2 regions of the Undibacterium sp. Tian12W genome follow, and region 1 is predicted to be linked to the other one. Evidence: predicted binding sites of a transcription regulator. Region 1 holds the regulator's gene; the other holds the start of a gene.

What was found. The regulator sigma-54, encoded in region 1, starts transcription at its own class of promoters, with help from an activator protein. The targets are predictions, from matches to a motif close to TGGCANGNAANCTGCTTT.
Region 2: a site for sigma-54 is predicted at 4,676-4,693, ahead of ACO0LI_RS05215 (nitrate/nitrite transporter). Genes of this name have one in related genera too.

Annotation. Positions count from the first base shown of each region.
Region 1 is NZ_JBMPPK010000015.1:7,497-15,168, reverse strand. It holds gene lptC (LPS export ABC transporter periplasmic protein LptC) at 1-494, shown strand, start outside; gene ACO0LI_RS19115 (LptA/OstA family protein) at 515-1,078, shown strand; gene lptB (LPS export ABC transporter ATP-binding protein) at 1,080-1,835, shown strand; gene ACO0LI_RS19105 (RNA polymerase factor sigma-54) at 1,847-3,337, shown strand; gene hpf (ribosome hibernation-promoting factor, HPF/YfiA family) at 3,445-3,792, shown strand; gene ACO0LI_RS19095 (SIR2 family protein) at 4,221-7,672, shown strand, end outside.
Region 2 is NZ_JBMPPK010000003.1:264,044-271,715, forward strand. It holds gene ACO0LI_RS05205 (putative bifunctional diguanylate cyclase/phosphodiesterase) at 1-1,575, opposite strand, end outside; gene ACO0LI_RS05210 (protein kinase domain-containing protein) at 1,700-3,412, opposite strand; gene ACO0LI_RS05215 (nitrate/nitrite transporter) at 3,432-4,646, opposite strand; gene nirB (nitrite reductase large subunit NirB) at 5,018-7,447, shown strand; gene nirD (nitrite reductase small subunit NirD) at 7,472-7,672, shown strand, end outside.

The DNA of each region.
Region 1 (7,672 bases):
ATTACTATGTCGAGAAATTCAATTTCATCCGGTTATCGAACAATGGCAAGGCCAATTACCATATCACTGGTGACAGCCTGGTGCATTTGCCGCGGACTGACAATATAGAAATCAAGCACCCGCAGATCAACAGCTTTGACAAGGACAGACCACCGCTGCATCTGCGTGCTGAACTCGCCGTGGTATCGCAAAAATCATCGCTGACCACGCCCAAGCGCGAGCATGACATGGTTCATCTGTATGACAATGTCAGCATGGAAAGGCCCGAGGGCCTGAGTTCACAATTCGTGCGTGTGGAGTCTGATTATCTTTTGCTCCTGCCGGATGACGATATCGTTAAAACCGACAAACCGGTTTCAATTACGACCGGCAAACTGCACTCAACTGCAACTGGCATGATTGCCAATAATTCAACCCAAGGCCTGGAATTGCTGAGCAAGGTTTACATTCAACTCAAGAAACGTGAACCCGCCCCCAAAACCGGGAATAAATAAGCAAGAAAGCGAATATGCACATGATCAAAACATCATTTAGCGTCACACGCTTGATCAGCCTGGCCTGCCTGGGCCTGGCCTGTGTTTCTGCGAATGCAGAAAAAGCCGATAGTAATAAAGAAACCATCATCAAAGCAGGTTATGGCATCAGTGATGGCAAAGCCAGCGTCAGCAGATTATCCAAGGGCGTGTCCCTGGTGCGCGGCACCCTGACCGTCACTTCTGAGAGTGCCGTCGTGACCGAAGCCCCGAATGGCGATCAGTTTGTTGTTCTGACAGGTGGCAGTGGCCGCAAAGTCACCTTCCGCCAGAAACGCGATGGTGGCCCTGATCTGTGGGTAGATGGCGAAGCTGACCGTGCTGAATACAACCAGAGTACAGAAATCGTCAAATTCATTTCCAAGGCCAAGGTACGCTACCTCGAAGGCAAACGCGTCACCCAGGAACAGGAAGGTGAATACCTGTCTTATGACAGCAAGAATGATGTTTTTGTTGGCACGAATTCGACCAGTGGCCAGCATGTAGATGGTTCAGGCAATATCACCATCACCTTGCAACCAAAACCAGAAAAACAGGCTAAATAAGATGACTGCACAGTCAAGCAGCACCTTGCTTGTCAAGGGCTTGCAAAAGCGCTATGGCGCGCGCCAGGTCGTGCGCGATGTCTCACTGCTATTGAAAAGTGGCGAAGTCGTGGGTTTGCTGGGCCCGAATGGCGCAGGCAAAACCACTTCGTTTTACATGATCGTCGGCCTGGTACCTTCCGACGCAGGGGATATCACGATCGATGACGTGAATATTTCTCAACTGCCTATCCATGAACGCGCCGTACTGGGTTTGTCTTACCTGCCGCAAGAAGCTTCGGTATTTCGCAAGCTGACGGTAGAGGACAATATCCGTGCCGTACTCGAATTGCAAAAAGACAGCGAAGGCAAATATCTCGGTGCCAAGAAAATTGAGCAAAGGCTCAATGCCCTGCTGGCAGATTTGCAGATAGAAAAAATACGTGAAAGCCAGGCCTTGTCACTGTCAGGTGGTGAACGCCGCCGCGTCGAAATTGCCCGCGCACTCGCGACCAACCCACGCTTTGTCTTGCTCGATGAGCCCTTTGCCGGTGTTGATCCTATCGCCGTCATCGAAATTCAACGCATCGTGCGCTTCCTCAAGGAACGCGGCATAGGTGTCTTGATCACCGATCATAATGTACGCGAAACCCTGGGCATCTGCGATCACGCCTATATCATCAACCAGGGCGCGGTACTTGCCAGCGGCAAGCCTGACGACATCATACAAAATGAATCTGTACGTCGCGTTTATCTCGGAGAACACTTCCGGATGTGACGGGAATCATCATGAAACAAAGCCTGCAACTACGTACCTCACAACATCTGGCCTTAACGCCGCAATTGCAGCAATCAATACGATTATTGCAGTTATCCACTTTGGAATTGCATCAGGAGCTGGAGACGCTGCTGACCGATAACCCCATGCTGGAACGTGTCGATGATCCCCTCGATCACGCCGTACGCCTGCTGGCCGATGGTGCCATCAATACCAGCAGTACTTCTGCAGATGCCGGCATGGAAGCACCGGCAGCAAGAGAAGACAGTGACAGGTCAGCAGAACCGACTGCCGCAGATGCAGAAACCGTCATCAGCAATGACAGCACCACTTCCAGCGAAGAAGACTGGGGCTTTGATGATGTACAGCATGGCAGCAAATCTGGCGATGATGAAGATGGCCGCCCGCAGCTCGGTGCAGCCCATATCACCCTGCGTGAGCACTTGCAGGAACAGATGCGTCTTAACCTGCGCGAACCGCGTGACCGTGCCCTGGTCGAGTTGATGATCGATGCGCTCGACAATAACGGTTACCTGACCGAAACATTAGATGAAATACATGCCAGTTTACCACTGGAACTGTGCGTAGAACCAGAAGAGCTGGCGTTTGCGCTGAACATGCTGCAAAGCTTTGATCCGGCAGGTGTCGGTGCGCGCAGCCCGTCTGAATGCCTGGCCTTGCAAATCAGGCGTCTGCCAAAAGTTGCTTTCGTCACACGCAGGCTGGCATTGCAAATTGTTGAAACACAACTGGCTTTATTTGCACAAAGAGATTTCACCAAACTCAAGAAAATCTTCGATTGCGACGACGAAGATTTGCGCGATGCACAAACCATTATCCGCCTGTGCAAACCACGACCTGGCCTGGCCTTTGCTGCCGATGAATCGGACTATGTCGTACCAGATGTGATCGTCAGAAAATCCGGCAACGGCTGGCAAGTCATGCTGAATCAGGATGTCATGCCCAGGCTGCGGGTAAGCAGCATGTATGCCAACATCATGAAGCAAAACCGTGGCGAGGCTGGCATGGGCGCGCAATTGCAGGAAGCCCGCTGGCTCATCAAGAATATGCGGCAACGTTTTGAGACTATATTGCGCGTTGCACAAGCCATAGTCGAAAGGCAACGCAATTTTTTCACGCACGGTGCTGTTGCAATGCGCCCCCTTGTTTTGCGCGAAATTGCTGATACACTAGGATTACACGAGAGCACTATCTCACGTGTAACAACCCAAAAATACATGTTGACCCCACATGGCATGTTTGAGTTGAAGTACTTTTTCGGCAGCCATGTCGCGACGGAAACAGGGGGTGAAGCATCTTCCACCGCGATACGTGCACTCATCAAGCAGTTGATAGGAGCAGAAGACCAGAAAAGCCCACTCTCTGATAGCAAAATTGCAGACATGCTGGGTGAACAGGGCATGGTAATTGCCCGACGGACAGTTGCCAAATACCGTGAAGCCCTCAAAATCCCCCCAGTCAGTTTGCGTAAATCTTTGTAAGCAGTCCTTGTAATCACGGTTTGAATTGCTATATATGATTTAGCTCAAGGCAAATAAATGCTGAGAGCGTATCGTTATAGCAAGCAACATCACTATAGGAGCACAGTATGAATCTCACCATCAGTGGACATCACGTCGAAGTAACTCCTGCAATTCGTGAATATGTACATACCAAACTAGAACGTATCAGGCGGCATTTCGACCAGGTCATTGATATCGCCGTCATCCTGACGGTGGACAAGCTCCGGGAAAAGGAAAAACGACACAAAGCCGACATCAATTTGCATATCAGCGGTAAAGATATTCACGTTGAAAGCCTGGCGCATGATCTGTATGCAGCAATCGATGCACTGGTAGATAAACTTGATCGCCAGGTCATCAAGCATAAAGATAAAATGCAAGACCATCAGCACGACGCCATCAAGCACATACCTGATCCGGCATCGGCTTCATAAGACCCCAGTCCTTACCCTGACAGGGTTGTGGACATCCAAAACAAGGACGCTAGAAGGCGTCCTTTTTGTTGGGTGAATGGTTTTGAGGTTAACAATTTACATCAATCAGTAACTGAATTACTCTGAGACAATCCGCATACATATTAACGTCATTCCAGCGTGCTATTAGCTGGAATCCAGTGGCGTTCGCGGCATGCCATGTCGCTCGTTAAATGACGTACTTTGACTAAAACGTTTGTCCCCTGTCGATACAAGCCGGGGCAAAAAGCTTCAAGTAATGTGCGCACGTATTATGTCTGTGATTAGTTGCTTCAACAATCGTGGTACTTAGCTGCACTTTCCGAGTATTGAAGATAGTATTCATTCACTGTATTGTAAGGTTAACTGTTCAAATTCAGTAAATGTTCAATCACAAAATGGAAAGTTTTATGGATAAGCTGAAACAAATTCTCACTCAAGAAGATACAGTCTTATTCATTGGGTCTGGAATATCATTATGGTCAGGGCTTCCATCTTGGTCAGGACTAATTGAAGAACTTGCGAAATTTGTCGAATCAGTAGGTGCCAACGCCGAGCTTGTTCGTGCGGAGGTTGGCCGTGGTGACCTATTACAAGCTGCAAGCTACGGGTTTGATAAATTAACGAAGCAGCAGATTGGCGACTTTATTCGGGCCACATGTCGATATGGCGTCGCTAGACCGCATGATATTCACAGAAAAATTGTAGCTTTGAGAACCCGCTGCTTTGTCACAACGAACTACGATAATCTCATTGAAGAAGCTCTCCGGCAATGGCAACCAGATCGATTTTTCCGTCCACCAATAACGAATCGACATCTGACTGAAACCGCCGAAATTATCCACGCTCGCGCCATTGACTTTGTCTTTAAGCCTCACGGTGATGCGGCAGACAGTGACAGCATAATTCTGACGCGCGAGCAGTATCGACAATTACTTCCTCAAGGAGAACGACAGAATGCATTAGAATCTTTGAAAATACTGCTAGCAAGTCGACCAGTTGTTTACCTTGGGTTTGGTTTGCGAGATCCAGATTTTCTTTACGTCCGGGATCTACTTGCGAATACTTACAAAGGTGGCACTCGTGACCACTATGCCATTATGGCCGACTTGACTGAGGCGGAAACTGACTACTGGAGACGTAACTATGGCATCCACCTCGTTAATTACACAACAACAATTAATCAGAACGGGACGAAAGAGCATACCCGTCTGCTCGATCTTCTTGACTCGCTTTCTAGGCCTGAATCAACGGCCTCAGCTCCAAGCCTAAATGATACATGCAATGACGCGTGCTCCCCAGACCAAGTTCTTTCATTGGCACGTCACGCAGCGCGATTGTCACGTGCACCAAAGGTAATTCCTGAGTTCGAAATCCGAGTGCATACAGAGCTTAGTACTAAGAGACACAGCAATTTTTACCAGCAATCGAACAAATTTGACCACTACGCAGTTGACAAATTTTTAGCTGAGGGGCCAGAACGCGCCATTCTTGTTGGATTACCAGGCGCAGGAAAATCATATGCGCTTCAGCAAGCCGCAGCGAGATTGGCGGACAAGCTTCATGAAATCTGTCTTTCAGAACCGTTCGACGAATCGTCTGTAGTTATTCCAGTTCTAGTTGATCTTAAGCTATATCGTGGAGATCTTGCCAAGCTAGTGAGTCAAACACTACCTGTTAGTTTGCCGTTCTATGAGATGAATCAGAGATTTCGGTTTAAGGTGTTATTAGATTCATTTAATGAAATGCCCAGAGAATATTGGGAAACTGGCACCTATGAAGCCGATTTTTCTAGATTTGCTGACGGTGTTGGGTGGTCATCTCTGATAATTGGCTCAAGAACGAACGATGGTCTCGACAAATTGGAATTCCCGGCTTATTACCTCGACCAAATAGATGACAAAGTTGTGTCAGCAGAAATCAGTCAGAGAAAAATCAATATCTCTGGTCGTTTTGAACAGGAAATCCGGCAATTGTTACAAAAGCCCTTCTATTTTCAATTCATCATAAGCGGTGCGGTTCTCCTGCCACCTCAGGCGCATCCGAGAGACTTCTACGATTCGTTTTTTATCAATATAGACAACGCATTTGTTGAACGATTCGGTAAAGCATTCGAAATAGAAAAAGCATTGTCTCTTGCCGCATATGACGCAATCAATCGCGGCGAAGAGGCATATCCTTTGTCGGATCTTCTCCGCGTTTTGAGGGCGAATATCGAAGCAACTGGATTTTCGAATATTAATGCGCAAGATATAGCTAATTGGCTTGTTTCAATTTCTGTTTTGATTCCTCACATTGGAGGACGGATTGCGTTCGTACATCAGTCGATCACTGAATATTTAGCAGCCAAAGAACTTGCCCGCCGGTATCTAATAACTCCACAAATTCTCAAAGAGAAACTAACGCTAACAAGATGGGATCAGGCACTGTTTCTCTCCCTTAGTCTTTTACCCGACTCACAAGCTGAAGCATTTTTCAACGACATAGTCAATGCTGACTTCGCCCTTGCATTGAATGCAGTGAGATATCTTGAGGTGGGGCGCGATGATGTCGTGACAAAGCTGCTTACCAAGGTTCCTGATCGCATAGAGGGATTTGATCAATTTGAGACGCGGATTGGATGGTATATCGAATCTTTACTGCCAATTTCGGAAATCCACGAGCCGCAATTGCGATCACTATTAAAAATTGGAAGCACTGTTGCAAGCGCCGCGGTGAAGCGCCTTATTGATTTGAAAGGTGCCGAAATCAAAGACGAAATGCTTCGCGAGATGGTAGAGGCTCGGTCAGATTACAATTATTGTGTCAACGGTATCGCAAGGCCCCTCAAACCTTTTGCCATCTGTGAGGACATCAGAAAAATTGCCTTATTGGCAAACTCCATTTCGGACGAAGTAACGCCTGATTCTAATGATGACACTGCTCTTGGGTTCATCTCAGGGGCGGCAGAGTTTCTGACCAATATTAACATTTCCTCCATAAAAGAAGAATTTGTGCCTATTGCCAAGTCAACGCCTATATCGGAGATACATGCGCGTATATTGTGCGACATTCTCTGGGGGCAACATTCAACGGAAGCATTAGAGCTTGCTGGAGACCTCTTGCTTCGCGGCATTAATAAAGCCGCTACAGCGATCTGTTTCATCGTTGGTTTCGGTAAAAAAGAGCGGCAGCTTTCTTGGACTTCTTTCACACTTGAACATCTAAATCGACTGATCACAATGATGGACGATCCCAAAGAAGACTCCTGGGCACTCAAAGCGCTTAAAGGTCTTTGTTCGGGACGGCAAGACATTGCAGAGATCGTTAAGACAATGGCAATGGAAAGATCGGGGATAGCAAAGGCATCACTACTTTACTGCGCAATACAAACAGAAGTCTCTCACGTAATCAATGCTTTATGTGAACTCGTCAACATGTCACCCGAGCAGCGAAGACAAGAACCTACACATCTTCTTCAACAGATTGACATTAACTGGGCCGGAAATGAAGTGCTTTTTGTGCAGCTTTTGAAGTTGCGTGAATATGATCTCGCTTTGGCTATTATCGACCAAGTTTACACTCCAGGAGATTGTCCTCTCGGACGTATAGAAATAGGGCCAATCGAATGGTGGTTGGATTGGCTTAAAACGGAAAGTGACCCAAGGTCATTCTCTATGCTTCAGGATCGAATATCTTGGTTGTTCACCAGATGCTTAACTAAGGAGGTGCGCCATGCTTTCGTCGTAGAATTCAATAACTCTGCCTCGAAATATCGAGATGTGCTTTCTCGCTCGATTCTACTTGACCAAAGCGACCTAACGACCGACGACTTCAGCGAAGATGCGGTTTCTTTTTTGTTAGCCGATTTAAGTAGAGGAGA
Region 2 (7,672 bases), on a different contig from region 1:
GAGCGTGACGATGGCCTGTTCCAGCATCCACATGGTAAGCATGCTGATATAGCCGGTACGCTCGGCAAACGGAACAAATTCTGCTGGCGAAATAAAACCACGTACAGGATGTTGCCAGCGCACCAGTGCTTCAAAACCATAAGCCTTGCCTGTTACCAGGTAGAGCTTGGGTTGCAACCACATTTGCAATTCTGAGCCTCTGACGGCAGAGCGCAAGTCAGACAAGAGGCTCAGGTGGGTCAGGCGTGATGCCTCCTGCGCATCGGTATACCAGGCGGATGAGTTGGCGCTGCGTTTGGCGGCATACAGGGCAACCTCGGCATTGCGTATCAGCGTCATCAAGGGCAACGGTGTGGTTGCAGTGATGGCAAAGCCATATACCAGACTGACATCGACAGAATGCTGGCCGCATCTGACCGGCTCATCCATGGCTGCATCTATGCGCTGATGCAGGTCTTCTAGCGCGGCTTTGGAAACATCATGGCAGAGTATTGCAAATGCACCGCCAGCCAGTCTTGCCAGCCAGGGTGTTTGGCTTGCAGTGTTCTTGCTGATGACGGTTTTAAGCCGCAAGGCTACATCTGAGATGACAGTGTCGCCAGTATCAAAACCCAGGGTTTCATTGATGACCTTCAGCCGTGCCAGGTCCATCAGGATAAAGCCTTGATGTGGCAAGCCCTGGCCTTCATGAGTCTTGAGCAACAGGGTGCGGTTGGGCAGGCCGGTCAGGCTGTCGTAGTAAGCCAGTCGTTCGACAGTTTGTTCGCGTATGCTTATGGCCTCTGCCATGGTATTGAGGGCTTCGCCCACACGTGCGACTTCTTCTGTCTTGCTGGGAATAAAACGGGTCTGATAATCACCTTTGGCAATTTGCAGGGCGCTGGTTTCCAGCCTTGCCAATGGCCGGACTACGCTGCGGGTGGTCAGCCAGGCCAGCAATGCTGCGAGAATGACACCAAAGACAGACAGCATGGCGACCATGGTGCCGGTCTTTTCCAGTTCCATTTGCGCTTCTGCCTGATGGGCCAGGATTAATTCCTGCTCCCGCTTGAGGAATGTTTTGGACTGTTCCAACAACGCATCGAGCGCCGGTTTGACACGCGTACTAAAGCTGTTTTTGGCAGCATCCTGCCCTTCATCTTCGAGCTGATTGACAGTATCAAGATAATGCTGCTGATAGATTGCGCGCTTTTGCTTGAGTAGTTTGAGGCTGTTTAATTGCTCGTCGTCACTGAGGCTGGCCTCAAGATCGCTGATGAGCTGGTCTATGCGGCGATTTTTTTCATCAACAATACTGTATTCAGGTACCCGTTGTTCATAAGGAACTGTCAGGAATTGCAATAATGCTCTGCCGACGTTTTCTGTCGCTACACTGAGTTCTTGCACATACAAGAGACTTTGCACCTCTTTGCGGGCAAATTGATCATTGCGCGCAGTCATATTGCGAATTTGTGAAATTGGCAACAGCAAGACGATACTGAACAGTATTAGCAGCAAAGCATAGCTCAATGCCAGCCGCATGCCTATACGGCGCAAGCGCAGGAGCTGGATCAGGCGATGAAAGCTGTTCGACATAAATATGGCCGCAATATAGTCTTGAGTCTTAGTCTGGTAAAAAGTTGCCGGCACACAAGCGCCTGCTACTACAGGCTTATGTTAATGCACTATTAACAGCGAGGGCAATACTATTGTGCAGGGATCAACGGGCGATCAGTATATACAACATCAGCACATTGGCGACGATGGACAATACTGCCAGCATGCGCCAGGTGGCCAGCGGGTCGCGTTGTGCCAGGGGTTTGGCTTGCGGGGCGGGCAGGGGATGGGCGGCACCGCGTTCCAGTGCCAGTAAAAATTCTTCTGCAGTTTCAAAGCGTTCAGCTTCGTCACGTGCCACGGCTTTGAGCAAGACATTTTCAAGCCAGTGTGGCAAGTCGGGACGGTAGCGCCCCGGCGACGCAGGCTCAGCAAACTTGGGGCGCTGGAAAGGTTCGATTTCGCCATAGGGGTAGTGGCGTGTCAGCAAATAGTAAAGTGTGACGCCAGTGGCATACAGATCAGTGGCGCGGGATGGTGCTGCGCCCTGGAACTGTTCCGGCGCTAAAAATGAAGGCGTGCCTGCCATGCTGTGGCTGGCATTGCCCTGGCCATCCTGGCTGTCAAAGCCGGATTGCGCGACACCAAGGTCAAGAATGCGGATTTCGTCATCGTCCCCCAGATGGACATTGGCGGGCTTGATATCCCTGTGCAAGATGCTGCGCCTGTGCAGCGCACCGATGGCGCGTACCAGCTTGCCACCATAAGCGACTGCTTCTGGTATCGTGAAATGCTGCCCGGCTTCCAGCCTTTGTTGCAGGGATGCACCAGCATGCCAGGTTGAGAGATAGTACAGGTAGTTTCTTTGATCGGGCGTGATCACCTGGGGAAAGAAGCGCGCTACCACGCGCTTGGCCAGCCATGCTTCATGCGCAAAGGCTGAGCGCTCCTGTGCATCATTGGCCTTGTCGGGATGCAGGGTTTTTAACACCAGTTGGCGGTGATGAGTGGTATCGCTGACGCGGTACAGTATCGTCGTCAGCGAGGTATGCATGACTTCTTCTATCGCATAGCCATCAAGGGTTTGGCCGGGCTTCATGCGTGGTGGTACAGGCAGGGCGTGCAACTCGCTGATGGCATCGCGCAACTCACCTTCTGGCAAGCTGTCTATACGTGCAATCACGGCACTGCAGTTGTCTTGCGACCCCGCTTTCAGTGCGGCTGCGCATAAAGATTCGCAGGCAGCCTCACTGCTCAGCTTGCCTGTGCTGACTTGCTTCAAAAAATCTGTCAGATCATATTCTGTGAGACTGGCCCAGATGCCATCACAAGCCAGCAAAAAGACATCATTGACACGCAACTCACCCATGCCATGATCGATGACGAGGTGATTATCGAGGCCTATGGCGCGGGTCAGCACATGCTGCATCTCCGGTCTGTCCCAGACATGGTCCTGGGTGAGTTTTTGCAAGGCACCGTCACGCAACAGGTAACAGCGGGTATCGCCTACATGGGCGCTGTAATACATGCGTCCGCGCAAGACCAGTGAGGTCATGGTGGTGGCCATGCCTGCCAGCTCACGGCGGACTGAGCCTTGCTGCTGCACCCAGCTATTCATGGCGACCAGCACCTTGTCGAGTGCTGTTGTTACTTCCCAGGTGTCAGGCGTGGCATAGTAATCGGTCAGCAGGCCACGTACTACATATTCAGCCGCTTCGCGCCCGCCTTCATTGCCAGAGACGCCGTCGGCTACTGCCAATACCATTCCCTTGCAGGACAGCTCGGGTTCGCCTGGCGTGACCATGCCGACAAAGTCTTCATTACGCGGGCGTATGCCAGCGACGCTGTGATGTCCTGTGCTGACTGTCAGTGGCATGTTTGTGTATTTTGTGTATTCAGATTTTTGCAGTAGTCATGGCGGCAGAGCCCCAGGTCGTGCGCCAGCGTTTCTTGACCAATGATAAACCCAGCAAGGCGATGATGGCGAGGCTGGCGAAAATCGACAAGCCTATTTGATAACTGCCGGTGATCTGCCGTGAATAACCCATGCTGGCCGCCAGATAAAAACCGCCTATGCCACCAGCCATGCCTACCAGGCCAGTCATGACACCCATCTCTTTACGAAAGCGCTGAGGAACCAGCTGGAATACTGCACCATTCCCCGTACCCAGAGCCAGCATGGCAACCACGAATATACATACCGCAGCGGTAGCAGATTGCAAACCGATGGACGCAATGAACAGGAAGGCAGAAGCAACGGTGTACATGACAGACAGGGTTTTGATGCCACCTATGCGGTCAGCAATACGGCCACCCATAGGGCGCACCAGAGAACCGGCAAACACGCAGGCAGCAGTGAAGTAACCGGCTGTGATTGGCGTTAAACCATATTGCGTATTGAAATAAATCGTCAGGGAAGATGCCAGGCCAGAGAAGCCACCAAAGGTGACGCTGTAAAAGAACATGAACCACCACGCGTCTTTGTCTTTCAGTACGGCCAGGTATTCAGTCAGGGATTTGCTAGGCGCGTCGCCCGGTGCATCCTTGGCGAAAATCAGGTAAACCGCCAAAGCGATGAATAAGGGTATCAGTGCCAGGCCAAACACGTTTTGCCAGCCAAAGGCGATGGCAAGTGCTGGTGCAAACAAGGCGGCAAAGGCAGTGCCAGAATTGCCTGCACCCGCTATCCCCAAGGCAGTGCCCTGATGTTCAGGCGGATACCAGCGCGATGCCAGCGGCAATGCCACGGCAAAGGCAGAACCTGCGACGCCCAGGATCACGCCGAGGAACAGTAGTTGTTCATAAGTGTGCAAATTACCCAGCCATGCCCAGCACAAGCCTATCAGCACGACGATCTGGCCTATCAATCCTGCTTTCTTGGGTTTTAAATGATCGACCAGCACGCCCATGACGATGCGTAGCAAGGCACCAGCCAATAAGGGGGTGGCGACGACCAGGCCTTTTTGTGCTGCAGTCAGGCCCAGGTCCTTGGAAATCTGGATGGCGAGTGGCCCCAACAATACCCAGACCATAAAACTCAGGTCGAAATAAAAGAAGGATGCCAATAAGGTGGGTGTGTGCCCGGCTTTCCAGAAGGAAGTTTTTTGCATGATCGCTCCAATAGTGAACATGCATGCCACTTGCAAGGGACGTGCCATCAAAATGTGCAGGTGATTCGCGTATTCCATGATTAAAAACAAAACTTTCTGCGCAAAAACTGTGCGCGCTCTGAATTAAATGGTGCAATGCACCAGAATGGCTGAGTTTTGTATGAGTGCCGCGAGGATTTTTGGTGCATGCTTCAAGAAGTGGCATTGCTTTTGCTGCCAACCGAGGAATCCTCCGTTTTTCTTGGTGAAAACCATATTAATGCGCAGTTAAATTGGTGCAGGCTTATAAAAACAGCCTGGCTTTCCCTCTGATAAAAACGAACTGGCATTGCTCTTGCTTAGAGTCTGGGGAGACAAGCAAAGGAGCAGCCATGAAGAAACTTAAGCTAGTGATGGTAGGGAATGGTATGGCAGGTGTGCGTACCCTGGAAGAATTAATCAAGATCGCCCCCGACCTGTATGACATTACCGTATTTGGTGCAGAACCTTATGCCAATTACAACCGTATCCTGCTATCACCTGTATTGGCAGGCGAGCAAACCATCAAAGACATCATGCTCAATGATGTGGATTGGTATGAAGAAAATAATATCACCCTGCACCTGGGCAAAAAAATCGTTAAGATAGACAGGGCACGCCGTCTGGTGATCGCCGAAGATGGCACTCAGACTGAATACGACCGTCTGCTGCTGGCGACTGGCTCTACACCTTTCATGTTGCCGGTTCCCGGCAAGGATCTCAAGGGCGTGATTGCCTACCGCGACATCTACGACACCAATACCATGATAGAGGCGGCAGAAAAGCATACGCATGCTGTCGTTATCGGTGGAGGCCTGCTGGGCCTGGAAGCCGCCAATGGCTTGAAAATGCGCGGCATGAGCGTGTCTGTCGTGCATTTGCCAGGCTGGCTCATGGAACGCCAGCTTGATCCTGTTGCTGGCAAGATGCTGCAAAAATCTCTGGAAGACCGTGGCCTGAACTTCCTGCTCGAAAAAAATACTGAAGCCATCATCGGTGACGACGCTGGTCACGTCAAGGCCATACGCTTTACCGACGGCCTGGAAATCCCTGCGCAACTGATCGTCATGGCAGTTGGCATACGCCCCAATACTGCGCTGGCAGAATCTGCCGGGTTGTACTGCAATCGCGGCATCATCGTCAATGACACCATGCAGACTTATGACCCGCGCATTTACTCTGTTGGCGAATGCGTCAATCATCGCGGCACAGTGTATGGCCTGGTTGCCCCTTTGTTCGAAATGGCCAAGGTCTGCGCCAATCACCTGGCCAATTTTGGCATAGGCCGGTACCAGGGTTCAGTCACATCTACCAAGCTGAAAGTGACAGGCATAGACCTGTTTTCTGCCGGTGAATTCATGGGGGGCAAAGATACTGAAGAGATTATTTTGTCTGACCCCATAGGTGGTGTTTACAAGAAGCTCGTGGTCAAGGATGACAAGCTGATTGGTGCTTGTTTATATGGCGATACCGTAGATGGCAGCTGGTATTTCAAACTGCTGCGCGAAGGCAAGAATATTTCAGAAATCCGTGACTCATTGATGTTCGGCGAATCGAATACCGGTGACGTTGGTCATGAAGGACACACCAAGGCAACTGCCATGCCGGATGAGGCCGAGGTCTGTGGCTGTAACGGTGTCTGCAAGGGCACTATCGTCAAGGCCATCAAGGAAAAAGGCCTGTTCACACTCGACGATGTGCGCAAGCATACCAAGGCATCGGCATCCTGCGGTTCATGTACCGGGTTGGTAGAGCAGATCATCATGTTCACTGCCGGTGGTGATTATTCGACTGCTTCTAAAGTCAAACCCATGTGTGCTTGTACTGATCATAGCCATCAGCAAGTGCGCGATGCGATCAAGGCCAACAAGCTATTGACGGTATCTGGTGTGCAGGAATTCATGGAATGGCGCACACCTAACGGTTGCTCCAGCTGCCGCCCGGCCATCAACTACTATTTGATTTCTACATGGCCACGTGAAGCGAAGGATGATCCGCAATCACGCTTCATCAATGAGCGTTCGCATGCGAATATCCAGAAGGACGGCACTTACTCCGTCATCCCGCGTATGTGGGGTGGTGAAACAAATGCCAGTGAATTGCGCAGGATTGCTGACGTCGTTGATAAATTCAAGATACCAACAGTCAAGGTCACCGGTGGTCAGCGCATTGACTTGCTGGGTGTGAAGAAAGAAGATTTGCGCGCCGTATGGCAAGACCTGGGCATGCCATCTGGCCTGGCTTATGCGAAGGGTCTGCGTACCGTAAAAACTTGCGTGGGTAGTGAATGGTGCCGTTTCGGTACGCAAAACTCCACCCTCATGGGGCAGCAACTGGAGCGTGAACTGGCACGCATGTATTCGCCACACAAGGTCAAGCTGGCTGTGTCAGGTTGCCCGCGTAATTGTGCCGAGGCTGGTATCAAGGACGTTGGTGTCATCGGCGTTGATTCTGGTTGGGAAATTTATGTCGGTGGCAATGGCGGTATCAAAACCGAAGTCGCGCAATTCCTGGTCAAGCTGAAAACCCATGAAGAAGTCATGGAATATACCGGCGCCTTCTTGCAGTTATACCGTGAAGAAGGTTGGTACCTGGAACGTACCGTACATTACCTTGCCCGTGTCGGCCTTGATTATGTGAAGAAAATCATATTGGAAGACCACGAGCGCCGCAAAGACTTGTATCAACGTTTGCTGTTTGCACTGGAAGGTGAATCTGATCCATGGCATGAACCAGAAAAAGCTCAGGTCGATACGCGTCAGTTTGAACGCTTGCCAGCATAACGCCATTTTTTGAGAGGAAAAAACATGAGTCAGGAATGGCAAGTTATTTGTCGTGTAGAAGATATCCCCGTACTGGGTGCGCGCGTGGTTGCACGTGCGGCCAAGCCGGATGTCGCCATCTTCAGGAATACAGAAAACAAGGTCTTTGCTCTGCTGGATAAATGCCCGCACAAAGGCGGTCCTTTGTCACAAGGTATAGTCTTTGGCGAAAGAGTAGCCTGCCCC